DNA from 3 places in the Thermoanaerobacterium sp. RBIITD genome. Region 1 is predicted to be linked to each of the others. Evidence: riboswitches for the same ligand, from Rfam matches in the RefSeq annotation. Region 1 holds a riboswitch; each other region holds the start of a gene.

Region 1 (6,545 bases):
ATTAGTCATGTTCCACATATACTATCTGCGACATTGACTAATTTTGCATATAAAGAAGATTTGCATGCAATAAAATTTGCCGCAGGCGGATTTAAAGATACAACAAGGATTTCTATGTCTCAGACAGAGATGTGGAAAGATATAGTTATTAGCAATAAAGATATAATAAGGGAACTTCTTGTAAATTATGAAAAAATGCTTAATGAATTTATTTCATTCATTGATAGCAATGATATCCAATCAATATGTAGATTTTTCGATACAGCAAGGGAAATTCGAAAGAGCATATCTCTTTAAAATGCGAAAGGAATGAATTTGCTACATGGATATGGTAATAAATGAGAAAAGGTGTATTAAAGGTATAATAAATGTACCAGGTGATAAGTCTATAACACATAGGGCTATAATATTCGGCTCTATTGCAGAAGGAGATACATTAGTTAAAGGCTTTTTAAAAAGTGATGATTGCTATTCAACAATGAAATGTATGAAAAAACTTGGTGTTGATATAAAAGTAGTTGACAAAAATGTTATTGTTAAAGGAAAGGGCCTATATCTTAACGAAAGTCATGATATTCTTGATGCTGGTAATTCAGGTACGACAATGAGACTTATAATGGGCATATTAGCTGGCCAGAAATTTAAGACCGTTTTAACTGGTGATGAATCATTAAAAAGAAGACCAATGAATAGAGTTATTAAACCACTTACTGAGATGGGAGCAAAAATATCTGCCATTGATAATAATTATGCACCATTGACAATACAAGGTAACAAGCTTAAGAGTATTTATTATAAAACTAAGGTTGCAAGTGCGCAGGTAAAATCATGTTTAATGCTCGCAAGTCTTTACGCTGACGGTGAAACAATAATTGAAGAACCATATAAGTCGAGGAATCACAGTGAACTTATGCTTAATTATTTCGGTGGAAATTTTGCGGTTGATAATAATAGAATAATATGTCGCCCGGTTTCAAAATTATATGGCCGTGAGATTTGTATTCCAGGAGATATATCATCTGCGGCTTATTTTATAGTTGCTGCAAGTATATTACCACAATCAGAAGTTATGATAAAAGATGTCAACATAAACTATACTAGGACTGGGATAATCGATGTTATAAAAAAAATGGGTGGCAATATATTAATTGAAAATGAAAGGGTATTAAACAGTGAACCTATTGCAGACATTATCATAAAATCATCTAATCTTAAAGGTATAGAGATCTGTGGGGAGATAATACCAAGGCTTATAGATGAGATACCAATTATCGCTGTTGCAGCCGCATTTGCCGATGGTAAAACGGTAATAAAAAATGCGGAAGAGTTAAAAGTAAAAGAGAGCAATAGGATAAATACCATGGTGTCAGAATTAAAGAAAATGGGAGCAGACATAACTGAAACAAATGATGGAATGGTTATATATGGGAAAGAATATTTAAATGGAGCAGTAGTCAATAGCCATAATGATCACAGAGTGGCAATGTCATTAAGTATAGCAGCTTTAAGAGCGAAGGGAATTACAACGATAAAAAATGCGGAATGTACTAATATTTCATATCCAGATTTTTATAAAACACTCAATGTGTTATAATAACATTGGTGATATTGATGAAAGAAAAAATACTAGTTATTGAGGATGAAAAGCGGATAGCACGTTTTTTACAATTAGAATTTGAACATGAAGGATATAAAGTCGTAATTGAATATAATGGCGATATTGGGCTTAAAAGGGCTTTTGAAGAGAAATTTGATTTGATCATATTGGATATTATGTTACCGGGTTTAAATGGATTTGAAATATTAAGTGAAATTAGAAAGAAATCTGATGTTCCAGTAATAATCCTTACAGCAAAAGATGAAGTTAAGGATAAAGTTACAGGGCTTGATATAGGAGCAGATGATTATCTTACAAAACCATTTTCAATTGAGGAATTAATGGCAAGGGTTAGAAATGCTTTAAGAAAACATAATAAAGTAAATACTAAAAAATTAAGTTATGCTGGAATTACAATGGATTTATCTACATATAAAGTTACGAGAGATGGAAAAGAGGTTGAACTTACAAAAAAGGAATTTGATTTACTTAAATATCTTATTATTAATGCTGGGATTGTATTGTCACGTGAGAAGATCTTAGAAAACGTCTGGGATTATAACTATTTTGGAGAAACAAATATTGTTGATGTGTATATTAGATATTTACGAAGCAAAATCGATGACCCTTTTGACAAAAAATTAATACAAACTATAAGAGGTGTTGGTTATTCACTAAGGGAAGGTAATAATGAAGATTAAATATTTTCGATTATCGATAAAACTAAGAATAGCATTGCTGTATTCAATAATATTTTCAATAATTTTGATAATATTAAATGCATCTGTTTTATATGGACTCAAATACTATTTAATATATCAGGCATTCAATGATGTAGAAAACCAATCCGACGCATTAATAAAGAATCTTATTGAAGTAAATGGCGACATTGACAATATTAATAAAAACCTAATTTTTACATCTGCTATTGGAGAAAACATGTATATAAAAATTGTCGATAACAATGGCAATGTAATTTATGAGTCATCATTGAAACAAAAGACTAGTATACCGTATAATACAAATTTTAATACACCAACAAAGGTTGAAAAGGATGATACGCATATCACATATATAAACAGAAAATATGCAGTAAATAAAAATATTTTATATATACAAGTAGTTGAAAATATGAGAAGTCAATATATCTTTTTGAAACTTTTATTTTTATTGATGGCAATTTCAGATATTATTGGAGTTTTAATATCTTTTTTGGTTGGGTATTTTGTGACGGGCAGAGCTTTAAAACCTGTTGATTACATGGTTAAGGAAGTCCGCGAAATTGATGCAAAGAAACTTAACAAAAGATTAAAGATAAATGGTAAAGATGATGAACTTTCAAAACTTGCATTTACATTTAATGATATGCTTGATAGATTAGAAGACTATTTCAAAAGACAAAATGCATTTATTTCAAATGTGTCCCATGAATTAAGAACACCCTTATCAGTTTTTAAAGGATATATAGAGCTTATAGATAGATGGGGTAAAGACAATAAGGATGTGTTAGAAGAATCAATTGAGGCATTAAAAAAAGAGCAACAGGACATGGAAAGATTGATTGAAAGACTTTTAATGCTAGCAAAAGGTGATAATAAAACTATAAAATTAAATAAAGAAACATTTTATATGAATGAATTAATAAAAGAAGTTATCTTAGAAGTAAAAATGATTTATAATAAGAAGAACTTTGATATCGAAGAAAATGAAGATTTTCTATTAAAAGCTGATAGGAGCCTTATAAAGGAACTTTTAAGAATAATTATTGACAATGCTTGCAAATATACTGAAGATAATGGCAATATAAAAATTTCTACATTTAATTTAGACAAAAATATTAAAATAAGTGTAAAAGATGATGGTATGGGGATACCAAAGGAAGATTTACCATATATATTTGATAGATTTTATAGAGTTGATAAGGCCAGAAACAAAGAAACAGGCGGTACTGGGCTTGGACTTTCTATAGCAAAACTAATAGTTGATTTGCATGGTGGGAAAATCGACGTGGAAAGCGAAATAAATAAAGGCTCAGAGTTTACGATAACAATCCCAAATAGATAAGAATTCGGGATTTACTGTATTTATTGTAGTGAACTCTGTAACTTTTTAGTGACAATAACCACAATATATAGTATAATAAAAATACAATAGAAACTATATATTGGAGGATAAAAATGTTAAAACAAGAGGTTATAACCGAAAAAAAGGTGGAAGTTAAAGAATCGCTAAAAGTATATATTTGTCCTGATTGTGGTGCAAAGTTAGTACATGAAAGTGGGTGTATTTATTGTCCTTTCTGCGGATACAGTTAATGCCACTAAATACCTGTATTCCCACCAATTTAATATAGACACATTAGCCTATTCCCATTATAATTAAAGTAAAATATGCCGAATCCCCAAAAAGGGGTACGGGGGATTTATATTGGGGTGAATCCATTATGTGGTAGGGCGGCCCTTTGTCCGAACCCGTCAACTAACCTCGGAGGCAAAGGGGGAAAACTAATGTTTAAAAAATGTATTAAGGTAAAACCTCTCATTGCATCAGTCGCAGTTACCTTAATGTTGTCACAGTCTGCTTTTGCAGCAACATATACTGTAAAGCCGGGTGACAGCCTGTATAAAATCGGTCTGAATTATGGTACAACATATAATCAGATCATAAAATTAAACAATCTTAATGATACAGTCATTTATCCAGGTCAGGTATTAGTAGTACCAGGAAATGACAACACATACACAGTTCAAAAAGGTGATAGTCTATACTTAATTGCCGTAAAATTTGGTACAGCTGTTGATGCATTGAAATCTGTCAATGGTTTAACAGGTGATATGATATATCCAGGACAAGTTTTTGTAATACCTGGGAATGGGACAGGCTCAACTGCTTCAGCTACAAAGAATTATCAAGAAGTAAACAGAGGTTCAATAAGTAGAGGTGTAATATCATATACAAATGAAGAATTGGACCTTCTTGCAAGGCTTATAAATGCAGAAGCAGGTGGTGAATCGTATAAAGCAAAAGTAGCCGTTGGTGCTGTAATAGTTAATAGAGTAAAGAGTAATAAGTTTCCGAATTCTATAAAAGATGTAATATATCAGGTTGACAACAATGGCTATTATCAATTTACGCCTGTTGAAAATGGTTGGATCAATAAACCAGCTACGACAGATTCAATTAATGCCGCAAGGGAAGCCTTGAGTGGCAATGATCCTACAAATGGAGCGCTTTATTATTTTGATGATAGTGCTACAAATCAATGGTTATGGTCATTGCCTGTTGCCGCAAGAATAGACAATATGGTATTTTCTTATGCAAGATAAGATAGTATGTAAAATAAATGATGCAAATATGAGAGGTAAAGAGGAGCAAAATGGATACCGAAAGGTATCCATTTTGCTTTATAGAGTTTTTGCTTCATACAATGTTATAAAACCGAATATTATAAATATAAATGCTGAGATAAAGTGCAATACTTTTGTAGGTAATTTTTTACCAAGATATACACCAACAACAATTCCTATGACATCTGCTACAAAAATCCCTGCTGTAGCACCAATCAAAACTAGTGCAGGATTTTTATATGTAGCAGTAAGTGCTAATGTAGACAACTGTGTTTTATCTCCGAATTCGGATATAAAATATGTACTTATAATTGTAAAAGCTGGGCCATATTTAGATTTTCTGATTTTTTCATGTTCCATGTGACCGTTCTTCAACGTAATTAAGCCAAAAATCAAAAAAGATATGGCAGCTAACAATTTCACATATTTTATTGGTATGTACTCTGTAATAAATGATCCGAATAAAACTGCAATTCCCATATTTAAAAGAGCAGCAATTAAAATACTTATTAAAACAGTTCTGGCTTTTATGAATGTAGCAAATGCCATCGCCATCAACTGTGATTTATCACCCATTTCAGATGCAAAAACTAAAATAAATGATGTGAACAATGCACTCATCAATTCTGCCTCCTCATATTTTAGTGTGCCAAAAAAATAAAACCTATTACATAATATGCAAAACATATTACATAAAGGTCTCATTCTTTAAGATAAAGCCAGGTAAAAACCAGCATGTTGACTTTACCACATAGTATATATGTGAACTACTCCCCTTTATATAAAAAGTTGATAAATCAATATCCCTTTAAAAAATAAAAAATACTTAATATATTATAAAGTAATTTGAAAAATGTGTCAATATATATTGATAAATTTGATTAAACTGAATATAATATAAATAGGTAATATGAGTAGGTATAAAAAGCAACTATAATAAGGAGGTAATACATTGGTTAGGGAAGATATATATGGGAATGCTCCCGTGATATCCCATACAGCATATATTGATACTTCTGCTATATTGATAGGGAACATAGTGATAAAAGACAATGTTTATATAGGTCCAAATGTTGTTATAAGAGCTGATGAAGTTGATGAAAACTACAGAACTGGATGTATAGTAATTAGCGATGGAGTAAGTATACAAGATGGAGTCAATATAAATACCATAGGAAATTCTAATATAGAAATCGGTAAAAATGTTGTTGTTTTTAATGGAGCTATAATAAAAGGTAATTGTTCTATAGGCAATTTTTCAACACTTGGAATAAAAAGTATAGTTTTTAATTCAAATATTGATGATGGCTGTTATATAGGAATAAATTCCATTGTTGAAAATGCGAAAATTATGAATGGCATGATGGTTGAACACGGAGCAGTCATAAACGGTGATAATGTGTCGAAGTTGTTAAAGCCTATTACAAAAGATATAAACGAAATGTCGCAAAAAATAATAACAAATAGCATTAATCTTGTTACAGGTTATAAATTCATGGGAATGTAAAGGGCTACTTAGCCCTTTTTAACATATGCCATGCTGATTTATCTATAAGCCTTTTGTTAGCAAGTGAATCTACTGCTATATAAATGTAATCAAA
Region 2 (6,545 bases), 580 kb from region 1:
CGTAAATTTGTTACATGCTTTTTCTTACATACATTTACATCTATATCTTCGCTCCTTGCATTTTCACCAACAACCATACCTTCATATACTTCTACACCAGGTCCGACAAAAAGTATTCCTCTTTCCTGTGCGTTGTAAAGGCCATATGTTGTAGTAGTTCCAGCCTCAAATGCTACAAGAGAACCCCTCGACCTTGTGGGAATGTCGCCTTTATATGGTTCATAATCATATATAATAGAAGTCATAATTCCATTACCCTTTGTATCTGTAAGAAATTCAGATCGGTATCCTATAAGTCCCCTTGTTGGAATCTTAAACTTAAGTCTTAATGTTCCGGGCTTTAATGTATGCATATCCATAAGTTCGCCTTTTCTTGAACCAAGCTTCTCCATAACAATGCCCATAAAGTCTTCCGGTATATCAATAGTTAAAAGTTCAATTGGCTCATGTTTTACGCCGTTAATTTCTTTTATAATTACCGTTGGCTTTGATACCTGTAATTCATAGCCCTCTCTTCGCATTGTTTCAATCAATATAGATAGATGTAATTCACCACGCCCAGATACCTTAAATGCTTCCGTTGTTTCTGTTTCTTCAACCCTTAATGCTACATTTGTTTCAAGCTCTCTAAATAGTCTATCCCTAAGATGCCTTGATGTAACAAATTTTCCTTCTCTACCTGCAAATGGACTTGTATTAACACCAAATGTCATAGAAATTGTCGGCTCCTCTATTTGTACAAAATCAACAGGCTCTGGATTTTCCGGATCTGCTATTGTCTCACCTATTTCTATATCGCTTATTCCTGATACAGCGACAATATCTCCTAATACGGCATTGTCTACCTGAATTCTTTTTAGTCCTTCATATTGATATAAATTGCTCAGCTTAACATTTTGTACAGATCCGTCTCTTTTGCATATTCCAACCGTTTCACCTGATACAATTTTACCTCTTACAACTTTGCCTATGGCGATTCTTCCAATGTAAACATCATAATCAAGAGTCGTAACGATGAGCTGTAATGGGCCATCAATATCACCTTGCGGTGCGGGTATCTCCTTTAATATAGTTTCAAAGAGTGGACGTAAATCACTTGATTCATCCTTTAAATTTAACTTAGCAATGCCCTCTCTGGCTGATGCAAAAACAACAGGGAAATCTATTTGATTATCATCGGCACCAAGCTCTATAAATAGATCAAGAACCTCATCGATTACCTCTTCTGGTCTTGCATCTGGCCTATCAATCTTATTTATTACAACAATCGGCTTTAAATTGAGTTCAAGTGCTTTACTTAATACGAATCTCGTCTGCGGCATAGGTCCTTCAAATGCATCAACAAGGAGCAATACTCCGTCAACCATCTTAAGTACACGCTCTACTTCGCCGCCAAAATCTGCATGTCCCGGTGTATCAACAATATTTATCTTTACACCTTTGTATCTAATGGCAGTATTCTTAGAAAGTATGGTAATTCCTCTTTCTCTCTCTAATTCATTTGAGTCCATTACCCTTTCCTCTATTTTTTCATTCTGTCTAAATATACCGCTCTGTTTTAACATACCATCGACTAAAGTCGTTTTACCATGGTCTACGTGAGCAATAATTGCTATATTTCTTATATCATCTCTAATAAAACCCATTAGGTTATCTCCTTCCATAAAAAAACACTTTGTATACAACATATAATAATATATTAATACTATTAAATAGTCAATAATAACTCAATATCGTGGTTTTAAATATACACATAAAAAAAGGAATACTATAAAGTATCCCTCTGATTTTGTTTGTTATTTTACAACTCTTCTAGCTGTTGCATAATGTTCATTATAGTATCCACTGCTTAATGAACTTATCATAACCTTGCCTGCTCCTGATGAAGCATGTATAAATTGCCCATTTCCAATATATATACCGGCATGATTTATTGATTTACTGCCGAGAGTTTTAAAAAAAACTAAATCACCAGGTACAAGACTGCTGCGGTCAATACTGGTACCAACCGTTGCTTGGCTATCAGCCGTTCTTGGAAGATCTATACCAATACTGCTAAAAACATACTTTGTAAAACCTGAACAATCAAAACCTACTGACGGGGATTCACCACCGTATACATATCTTGTTCCAAGATACTTTTTCCCAAAATCAATCATTCTTGCAACAGTACTTCTATCGACACTTCCTCTTGAAGTATTATCACTTGATAATCTCAATGATAAATATTTACCAAATATCCATCCTTCGTTGCCATTTGCAAGTCTTATATGGTACCAACCATTATCTTGGCCGAGTACTGTAACCATGTCATTCCAATTTAATTGTGTCACTACTTTAGATGATAAGTTATTACCTGTCCTTATGTTTACGCTGTTGCCTGTAACCATTCCAGTTCCAAGCCCTTCTGCATATGCATGTGTAAATATAGAGCTTCCAACAACAGTCATACCAAAAACGGATACTCCAAATACTATTTTACCCAATGTTTTATTCATAGCTAATCTCCTTCCATTATTTGCCTCCGGAGTTAGTTGACGGGTGCGGGACAAGAAGGCATCCCTACTGCAATAGCAGATTAACCCCATATATGAAAAATCCTCCGTACCTTTTAGGATTCGGCAAGATTGCTAATATGTACAAACTTCTTATATTTTAACAAAGATTATTACAAAAGTCAAGGTTTTCAAAACAATTTTTTAATATTTTTTTTATTATTCTTTAATATATTTTATAAAAATTTAATAATTTTGTTACTTATGTAATGATTTAAGAAAAATTTTATGAAAATAGGACTTCAATGTAGTATAATTTATTTATTAACGTATGAAGGGAGATCAATATGAATCAATTTGTCATAGGTGAAAAAATCTTAACAAGTGTCTTCATAATTTTTTTAGGATATATAGTTAAAAGAATGAAAATCTTACCAACAACGACAGGTAGTGTTTTAAACAAATTTATAATATACATAACATTGCCCGCAAGCATAGCGAAGGTTTTTATTGATACTCATATAAATACTAATTTATTTATACTACCATTTTTAGGATTTTCTTTAGGCTTTATTACATTTGTAATTGGTTATTTATTTTTTAAGAAATGTAATGTAGAAAAACATACTAAAGGTTCTCTTATCGTCTCATTATGTGGTTATAATATAGGACTTTTTGCATTTCCATTTATTCTACAGATTTATGGAAACAATGGATTAATGCACATTGCTATGTTTGATATGGGTAATTCGTTTATTGTCTTTGGTCTTGCTTACATAGTCGCGTACATATTTTCAAAAGATGATGTAATTGATAAGAAAAAAATCCTTAAAAAGATATTATATTTTTTCCCATTTGATATTTATATATTGTCCGTTATACTTAATTTAACTGGAGTTAAATTTCCAAATCTTATAACAAATATAATATATCAGATTTCACTTCCAAATAGCACATTAGCATTATTTGTAATAGGCTATTTCCTTGATTTTAAACTAAATAAAGATGAGATTATATCCCTATTTAAAGGCTTAGTTATAAAATACCTTCCTGGAATAATATTGTTTATAGGATTACCAATTTTCTTTGATACATCATCGATGGTAATCAAAGCAATTATGCTTGGCTCCATAATGCCAACACCACTTATAGCAGTTATATATTCAGATGAAAGAAATTTAAATGTAAAGCTTGCATCAATATTTATTACGTCAACTACTATAGTAAGTATAATCTTTATGTCTTTAATAATGCTAAAATGGTTATAGTTTTATAATAATAAAAATAAGCCTTGAAAGGCTTATTATGTAATCAATTTTAATTTGGTGCGGGAGATGGGACTTGAACCCATACGAGATAATTCTCACATGCCCCTCAAACATGCCTGTCTGCCTATTCCAGCACTCCCGCTTGCATTAAGTATTGTATCATCAAGATGCTAACTTGTCAATATTCGCAAAAGTGTTAATTAATTCTATCACAGAATCGACATCCACGCAAACGTACGCGTCTGCCTATTCCGCCACCCCCGCGTAACTAACTTTTTATCGCTAACACATTAGACATTATATAATGTTTTTTGCTTCGTGTCAATACTCTTTTATCATTTCTATCATTTTATAATAATATCATTTTAAAAATATATTCAGACAAGGTACCTGTCCCCTCATCTGACTACATTATTTTTTTGAGTTTTTTATTTTCTATTCTTCCTGGTATTCTGCCTCTTTTCGCTATTGGCTTTCCTTCAACTTCCTTTATATCCATTGTCATATCAATCGGCTGTGCATCAGATATATAACTTCCTACACCAAATGCGTCTGCGCCACTTTCTGATAATTCTTTTATTCTTTCAGGTGTTAGGCCACCGGATACAATAATCTTAACCTTATCATAACCTTTTTGATTAAGTCTTTGTCTTAATTCATAGACAAGATTTGGTGTAACACCACCTCTTTCAGATGGTGTATCAAGTCTAACACCATACAGTCTATCGCCAAGGAGATCAGCCACTCTTAAAGACTCCTCAATCTCATCTTTAAAAGTATCCACAAGCACGGTAATCTTTTCATCGCTTGGAGAAATTTCACTATATGCTTTTGCTATTGGTAATGTATCACCAGCTATTAGAAATGCTGCGTGTGGCACAGTGCCCTTCGGTTCCCTTCCTTTTAATTTTGCACCAAGAATACAGCTTGCATCGTCTGCGCCGCCTACAAGTGCTGCTCTTTCCATAACAGGTGCGACTGCAGGATGTACATGTCTTGCTCCAAAACATAATACTGGTTTATCTGGCACAGCATCTTTTAAATCTCTAGCTGCTGTAGCCCATCCACACGAACTTGCGAGAATACCTAGTATGACTGTTTCATATGTACCGAATTCATTGTATGGGCCTATTATCCTCATTACGGTTTCTTTAGGTTCAAAAGTATCACCTTCGTCGAGTGACCATACTTCAATATTTTTATCTTTCAAAAGATTTTTAACTTCGGGTAGCCCTGCAAATACACCCTTTTTTCTTGCAAAAATTTCTGCTGTTACTATTTTACCATCGATTCCAAGATGCATTAAGATGTCCTGTGTTCTTAAAAAATACACATCCGTTGTTGCACCATTTTTAATTTCTTCGTGGGTAGCTGAAAAGAATTCTCTATCATTGCTTATCTTAACTTCTTTTAAATCTTCAAGATGTTTTATAGTTTTCATTGGTGTCCTCCCTCTCTATATTCTAAATATCTTTAGCAATATTGTTGTAATGCCAAGTGCTATCATAGGCCCAATAGGCGCACCTCTAAAGAAACTCACACCTATAACTGTGCCAAGCAAAACCCCCACGACACCGTTTGTATCAATTTTCATGGTATCAAGGCCTATAGATGCAAGAATAGCAACTATTATGCCAGCAGCAATCGTTATTATACCTTCTATACTTTTTGTAGCATTCACAAAATCATTTAAAGACACTTTATTCAATGCAAGTGGTGATAGAGCTCCCATCGTTAATACTATTATACCAAGATTTATACCATTTTTCGATATATATTGATTAATTATTTCAAGATTAAGTAATTTTATTGTCAAAAGCAAAGCAATGGCTGCTGCAACACTATTATTTTTACCAATAATGCTGAAAAGAAGCATAACAACAAGCAGTATAACCCCGAAGTCCATAAATATCATTCCTCTCTCCTTATACAAATATTTGTAAATACTTTAAATTATTCTACGTGATTAAACTTATTTTTTATTATATAAATTCTGATATATCCTATAATTTTTTATGACCTTCTTAATATATTTATCTGTTTCAGGAAATGGTACATTTTTAAGATTACTTCCATTTTCAGAATATCTTTTATCTTTAAGCCAGTTTAAAACATTTCCGCTGCCACCATTATATGCTGCAACAGCCAAAGTGACATTATTGTTAAATTGTTTTAAGAGATATTTTAAGTACCATGTCCCAATATTTATGTTGTAATCGGGGTTAAAAAGCATGTCTTTATTGTATCCTTTTATGCCTATATTCTCGGCTACCCATCCGCCTGTTTCTGGTATTACCTGCATAAGGCCTATGGCCTCTTTATGCGATACAATACGTGGATTAAAATTGCTCTCGGCCTTAATCATTGCAAAAATTAAATTAGGGTCAACATTGTATTGTTTAGAATAAAAATATACTTGTTCGCTATATTTCCGTGGATACATTTGCTTCAAAAACCAATTTGTTTTTACAAGATATGCTGTTAATAGTGTAACAATTATTGCAAATATTAGTAAGAATTTTTTTAATATCAATATAATACCTCCAGATGTTTTAGTTTGCAAATCGTCCCCATAATAGGTCAACTTGCTTTTTTATCGCATTGAAGTCCTTACAATTATTTATGATAAAATCGGCATACTTCATTTTGTCTTCGATCGACATTTGGCTTTTTATACGGTTTAATGCATCAATATATTTAAGCTTATCCCTCTCCATAAGCCTTCTAATCTGTGTTTTTCTATCAACCACAACTAACCAGACTTCATCAACCATATTAAATA
Region 3 (6,545 bases), 550 kb from region 1:
GCCGGGATTTTTCTTTTTTGTATTTAATTATTTTGGTATAATGTATATAAATAAGCTAGCTAAATTGTGAGGTGATTTTAATGACAGAAATAGAAGATTTATTTGTAAAATATATAAATATGAAAAGGCATCAATATTTGAATGACCTGCAGGTAATACTTGGATATGCTCAACTTGGTAAACTTGATAAGATATCAGAATATGTGCATAAAGTAATAAATGAATTTGATGAAGAACGGGAAATATTTAATAATAATAACATGGATAGTATCTTAAAATATATAAAAAATAAAGATATGAATGCTTAATTTGGGGTAGGTGATTTTGTGTTTATTGATACTGCTAAAATTTATATAAGGTCAGGCAATGGTGGCAATGGTGTAATTTCTTTTCGAAGAGAAAAATATGTAGCTTATGGAGGTCCGGATGGCGGCGACGGTGGAAAAGGTGGAGATGTAATATTTATAGCAGACCCAAATATGTCAACACTTATGGATTTTAGATATAAGAGAAAGTATGTAGCATTAAACGGTGAAAACGGACAAGGAAATAAAAAATATGGGAAAGATGCCGAAGATTTGTATATAAAAATTCCGGTAGGGACACAGATAATAAGAGATGATACAAATGAAATAATTGCGGACCTTACAAAGCCCGGTCAAAAGGCAATTGTTTTAAAGGGTGGAAAGGGAGGAAGGGGGAACGCAAAATTTGCTACACCAACATTAAAGACACCAAGATTTGCAGAAAGCGGTGAGGAGGGAAAGGAACTCTATGTAAGACTCGAATTAAAATTACTTGCGGATGTTGGCCTCGTTGGATTTCCAAATGCCGGAAAATCTACATTACTTGCGGCTTGTACAAAAGCAAAGCCAAAAATTGCAGACTATCCCTTTACAACACTTTCACCGAACCTTGGTGTGGTCTTTCATAAGGGAAAGTCCTTTGTTATAGCTGATATACCTGGACTTATAGAGGGTGCTCATAATGGTGAAGGTCTTGGATACGATTTTTTACGACATATAGAAAGAACGAAATTGATTTTGCATGTTGTAGATATATCTAATCAAACTACTGACCCGATAAAAAATTTTAAGAAAATTAATAATGAACTATATCTTTATAGCGATAAATTAAAAAAATTTCCTCAGATAGTTGTATTAAATAAAATAGATGCTGTTGATTTAAAGGAAATGGATATTGATGCTGTAGAGAGTAAAATTAAGGAAATGGGATATGATGTCTATAAAATATCTGCAATGTCAGGTGCAGGTATAGACAGTTTGCTTGATAAAACTATAGAAATTCTTGATAAAATAAAAGTCGACATAGAAGCTAACACCGAAGATGTTATAATATATGACATGCCCAAAGAGGAAGAGACCGTTAATATAGATATAAAAGATGGTACATTTTATTTAAGTGGAAGTAAAATTGACAGACTTTTAAAAAGGGTTAATTTGCAAGATGAAAATTCCTTAAGATATTTTGAGAAAAATTTAAAGAAAACAGGAATAATCGAAGAACTAAAAGAAAAAGGGCTTAAAGATGGTGATATAATAAATGTAAGAGATTTTGAATTCGAATATTATGATTAAAGGTGGATAAGTCAATTTTAAATCATTCTAAAAAAATTGAAAAATTTCTTGATTAACAATATATACAGTTGTTAGTGAACATTAAATATTGTATAATATATAAAAGTAATAATAAAAATTCTTTTGGGAAAAGTGAAACATTTTTGCTTCTTACATTGTGGAAGGTAATAGATTGAAGAATCTTCATACTTTCATTTGTGAGATAAAATATTGTGGAGGACATTCATATATGACTAATGATAAATTAAGGCTTGGTATTATGGGTGGAACATTTGATCCGATACATTTTGGGCATCTTGTAACAGCAGAAGCAGTGAGAGATAAATTTAATCTTGACAAAGTTATATTTGTTCCTTCAGGGAATCCACCACATAAGATTAAAAGAAGCATTACGGACAAAAAAGTAAGATATCTAATGACGATACTTGCAACAGTTACAAATCCTTATTTTGAAGTATCCGCTATTGAGATAGAAAGAGAAGGCTACACATATACGATTGATACTATAAAAGAGTTTAAAAAAATATATGGTGATTCGACAGATATTTATTTTATTACTGGAGCAGATGCTATACTTGAAATACTGACATGGAAAAATGCCGAAGAACTTTTGGATATATGCAATTTTGTTGCTGCAACAAGACCCGGATATGCAAATGACACAATAAATAGTAAAATAAAGTATATAAAAAGAATGTTTAATAAAGATATTTTTCAAGTAACTGTGCCATCACTAGCTATATCTTCAACAGATATAAGAAATAGAGTATTTGAGGGAAGACCAATTAAATATTTGCTTCCTGAATCTGTAGAAAGATATATTGAAAAATGCGGACTTTATAAAAGAAGGTGACATTATGAATGTGGATTTTTATATAGATAGACTTAAAACTTTATTAAATGAAAAGAGATTTAAACACTCCATAGGTGTAATGGATACGGCAGTGAAACTAGCAGAGCGGTATGGTGCAGATGTAGAAAAGGCTAGAGTAGCAGGACTTTTACATGACTGTGCAAAAAATTTAAGTAGTGAAGAATTAATTGCACTTGCAGAAAAATATAACATTGAATTAGATGATGTATTAAGGCATTCACCATTTTTATTGCACGGACCTGTTGGTGGATATTTAATAAGAGACAATTTTGGAGTATGTGATGAAGAAATTAAAAGAGCAGTTATGCTACACACAACAGGTGACAAAGATATGACACTTCTTGACAAGATAATATTTTTGGCGGATTTTATTGAACCTGGAAGAGACTTTGAAGGAGTAGATGTTTTGAGAAAAACTGCAGACGAAGACCTTGACAAAGCAGTTATTATGGCTCTTGATAGGACAATCGAGTTTGTAATAAAAAATAATCAACTGTTGTACAATAAGACTGTTATTGCACGCAATGATATGCTTATAAAATTAGAAAAATCTAACATTAATTAAATAGGCATTATTTTAATAGTAAATTGAAACAATATTTATCAAAAAATAATGTTTTCGGAGGGTTTGTCATTGTATAAAGACAGTAGTGAATTAACTTTTAAAATTTTAAAGATTCTTGATAATAAAAAAGCCATTGATTTAAAAGCACTATATGTAGGAGATTTGACGACTGTAGCAGACTATTTTATTATAGCAAGTGGTACTTCAATAACACATGTTAAATCATTGTGTGATGAAGTGGAAGAAAAGTTGAATGAAGATGGTGTACCGGTAAACCACATCGAAGGATACAATAGTGCAAGGTGGATTTTAATGGACTATGGCAACGTAGTTGTTCACATCTTTACAAAAGATGAAAGAGATTTTTATTCGTTAGAAAGACTTTGGAGTGACGCGAAAGAAATAGTACTTGACAAGCTAATATTTGATTAGTATAATATTTTTAATATAAACCTCTCAGGCCTGCATATATAAGGCAGCGAGGTTTTTTTCGTAATAATTTATTCAATAAAATATATAATATTTAAATTAGTTTAATTAACATTTAGAAGTTTTGGGGGGGGATAAAAGTGCCATCGAAAACGCATCCTATTTTAAAGAACATGATACCTGTTGTAGAAAGTATTGCAAAAACATTTGGCAAAAACTGTGAAGTTGTACTTTATGACTTTTCTAATTTACAGAGTTCTGTTATCGCAGTTGGTAATGGCCACATAACTGGCAGAGAAGTTGGTAACCCAATACCTGAGATTATTTTAAAAGCATTAAAATCCAATAAAACTGATAATGAAGTTAATTTTAAAAGTAAGGGTAAAGATGGAAAAATATTAAAATCTACTACTGTTTATTTTAAAGATGACAGTGGAAGACCAATTGGGTGTTTATGCATAAATATTGATATCTCAGAATATATTATGGTAAAGAATACACTTCAAGACCTTTGCGAGATAAACGATGGTGAGGAATTATCTGCCGAGCCTTATAGCGGAAATGTTAATGATGTCCTTGAAAATATAGTAAATACTACAATTGAGAATTATGGAAAACCTGTGAATTTTATGTCTAAGGAAGAAAAAGTAAATATGGTAAAAATGCTCGATGCTAAAGGTACATTCCTCATAAGAGGCGCGATTGACTATGTGGCAAAAATATTATGTGTATCGAGATATACAATATATAATTATCTTGATGAAATAAGGGTTGGTGATGATTTAAGCAAATACTAAAATAAATTTGCAATACTAAGACAAAAATGGTATAATTTATATAACTTAATATGATGCTAAACGCTTAATTCATAAGAAGCGGGGGACCCAGTTAAAGGGGTGAATCCATATTGCATGGAAGGGTTATCTTTCGATCCTAACCCGTCAGCTAACCTCGTAAGCGTTGAAAGAGGAGGAGATAGCATGGATATATTCGGTTATAAGTCCTTCTACTAGTAACCGTGTTCAGGCTGTAGATTTTCTCTATAGCTTTTTTGTTACCCAAAAGTAGAAGGAGGTCGTGTACAATGAAGTTACCATCTTTTGCAGTAATTGGAGCTGGAAATGGCGGTCAGGCAATGGCGGCACATCTTTCTTTGATGGGATTTTCAGTCAATCTTTATAATAGGACGTATGAAAAACTTATTCAAATATTAAATAATGGTGGTATATATCTTGAGGGCCCAACAAATGGTTTTGGTGAAATAAACAAAATTACTGATGATATCGAAGAAGCAATAAGCAATGTAGATATTATAATGGTAACTATTCCGGCATCAGGACATTCTGATATAGCATATGAAATGTTACCATATCTAAAAAGTGGTCAAATAATAGTTTTAAATCCTGGAAGAACATTCGGAGCAATTGAATTTTACAATATTATTATTAAGAGAAATGATATCGATGTTACAATATCAGAAACAGATACATTTATTTATGCATGTAGGTCAAATAATGGTGTTGCTAAGATTTACAGAATAAAAGATGTCGTATCATTAGCTGCAATACCTTCGTGGAGAACAAATTATGTTGTTAATCTTTTGAATTTAGCATATACACAAATCATTCCGGCTGAAAATGTTTTAGTTACAAGCTTAAATAATATAGGTTCGATATTTCATCCAACACCAACTCTTTTAAATTCTGCGCGAATAGAGACAACAGATGGAAATTTTCAATATTATTTAGAAGGTATATCACCATCTGTAGCAAAAATACTAGAAAGAATAGATAAAGAAAGAATAGCAGTTGCACATGCACTTGGTGTAAATGCCGTTACAGCATTAGACTGGCTAAAAGAAACTTATGGTTCACATGGGGATAATCTATATGAGGCAATACAAGATACTGATGCATATAGAGGCTTGTCAGCACCAAAGACACTTGAGTGCAGATACATTTTTGAAGATGTTCCGATGAGCCTTGTACCAATTTCATCTATAGGAAAACAGTTGGGGATTCCTACACATACAATTGACTCAGTAATCCATCTAGCATCTTGCATGCACGAAAAGAACTACTGGAAAATTGGCAGAACAGCTCAAAAACTTGGGCTTGAAGGTAAAAGTGCTGATGAGATTAGAAATATTGCATGTGGTGTAAAGGAGGAGATTACGGTCGCATGAAAAAATTAATTATTGCAGCATCATTAGAAAATGATGTACATGTAGCTGGTGTTTTTAATTTTTTAAGATTAGCAGAAAAGGAAGGGTATGCTACTCAATTTTTAGGTCCCGCAACTTCGATTGATAATCTTATAAATAATGTAATAAATAAGAAACCGGATATTGTTGGTGTAAGCTACAGATTAACATCAGATTCACTTAAAAATATTTTAAAGACTTTAAAAAGTAAAATAGATTATTATGATCTTAACAAAATAAGATGGATTTTTGGTGGTACAGAGCCTAACGCAATAGTTGCGAAAGAGTCAGGAATTTTTGAAGCTATATTTGACGGTACAAATGGTGATGAGTATACAATATCATATTTGAAAGGTAATAAAATTACCATTGGTGAAGAAATGTATGAACAGGATATAATAAGCAGGATAAATGAAAGTTATCCATACCCTGTAATAAGACACCATTTTGGACTACCTTCATTTGAAGATACACTTAAAGGAATTAAAAAAATAGCAGAGGAGAAAATACTGGATGTAATTTCACTTGCACCGGATCAAAACACTCAAGAGCATTTCTTTGATAAAAAATACAATAAATCTCTTGATGGTGCAGGTGGTGTTCCTTTAAGGACTGAAGAAGATTTTAGAAGACTTTATGAGGCATCAAGGTGCGGCAACTATCCATTATTGAGATGCTATAGCGGTACAAATGACATTTTTAAAATGGCGAAAATGCTTAAAAACACTATTCATAATGCATGGGCTGCAATTCCATTATGTTGGTATAATATATTAGATGGGAGGGGTCCAAGACAGGTAGAAGAGGCAATAGCAGAAAATCAAAAACTGATGAAGTGGCATGCAGATCAAAATATACCTGTTGAAGTAAATGAAG

What was found. Region 1 has a riboswitch for cyclic di-AMP ahead of CPG45_RS00525 (cell wall hydrolase). Riboswitches for the same ligand answer to the same signal wherever they lie in the genome.
Region 2: linked by a shared signal. The riboswitch ahead of CPG45_RS14135 (C40 family peptidase) and the one ahead of CPG45_RS00525 (cell wall hydrolase) in region 1 are both predicted to bind cyclic di-AMP.
Region 3: linked by a shared signal. The riboswitch ahead of CPG45_RS14320 (NAD/NADP octopine/nopaline dehydrogenase family protein) and the one ahead of CPG45_RS00525 (cell wall hydrolase) in region 1 are both predicted to bind cyclic di-AMP.

Annotation. Positions count from the first base shown of each region.
Region 1 is NZ_LT906662.1:101,177-107,721, reverse strand. Features, by position in the region: gene CPG45_RS00545 (prephenate dehydrogenase) at 1-297, shown strand, start outside; gene aroA (3-phosphoshikimate 1-carboxyvinyltransferase) at 323-1,594, shown strand; gene CPG45_RS00535 (response regulator transcription factor) at 1,612-2,298, shown strand; gene CPG45_RS00530 (sensor histidine kinase) at 2,288-3,661, shown strand; gene CPG45_RS16975 (hypothetical protein) at 3,775-3,912, shown strand; cyclic di-AMP (ydaO/yuaA leader) riboswitch at 3,979-4,104, shown strand; gene CPG45_RS00525 (cell wall hydrolase) at 4,105-4,923, shown strand; gene CPG45_RS00520 (TMEM165/GDT1 family protein) at 5,002-5,565, opposite strand; gene CPG45_RS00515 (LbetaH domain-containing protein) at 5,897-6,451, shown strand; gene CPG45_RS00510 (PIG-L deacetylase family protein) at 6,456-6,545, opposite strand, start outside.
Region 2 is NZ_LT906662.1:2,921,965-2,928,509, reverse strand. Features, by position in the region: gene typA (translational GTPase TypA) at 1-1,646, opposite strand, end outside; gene CPG45_RS14135 (C40 family peptidase) at 1,797-2,498, opposite strand; cyclic di-AMP (ydaO/yuaA leader) riboswitch at 2,504-2,634, opposite strand; gene CPG45_RS14130 (AEC family transporter) at 2,843-3,763, shown strand; tRNA gene CPG45_RS14125 (tRNA-Leu) at 3,819-3,905, opposite strand; gene CPG45_RS14120 (nicotinate phosphoribosyltransferase) at 4,170-5,204, opposite strand; gene CPG45_RS14115 (DUF441 domain-containing protein) at 5,220-5,678, opposite strand; gene CPG45_RS14110 (lytic transglycosylase domain-containing protein) at 5,736-6,293, opposite strand; gene coaE (dephospho-CoA kinase) at 6,316-6,545, opposite strand, start outside.
Region 3 is NZ_LT906662.1:2,952,946-2,959,490, forward strand. Features, by position in the region: gene CPG45_RS14290 (Spo0B domain-containing protein) at 81-308, shown strand; gene obgE (GTPase ObgE) at 327-1,598, shown strand; gene nadD (nicotinate-nucleotide adenylyltransferase) at 1,828-2,451, shown strand; gene yqeK (bis(5'-nucleosyl)-tetraphosphatase (symmetrical) YqeK) at 2,456-3,037, shown strand; gene rsfS (ribosome silencing factor) at 3,086-3,469, shown strand; gene CPG45_RS14315 (helix-turn-helix transcriptional regulator) at 3,607-4,263, shown strand; cyclic di-AMP (ydaO/yuaA leader) riboswitch at 4,315-4,440, shown strand; gene CPG45_RS14320 (NAD/NADP octopine/nopaline dehydrogenase family protein) at 4,551-5,651, shown strand; gene CPG45_RS14325 (cobalamin B12-binding domain-containing protein) at 5,648-6,545, shown strand, end outside.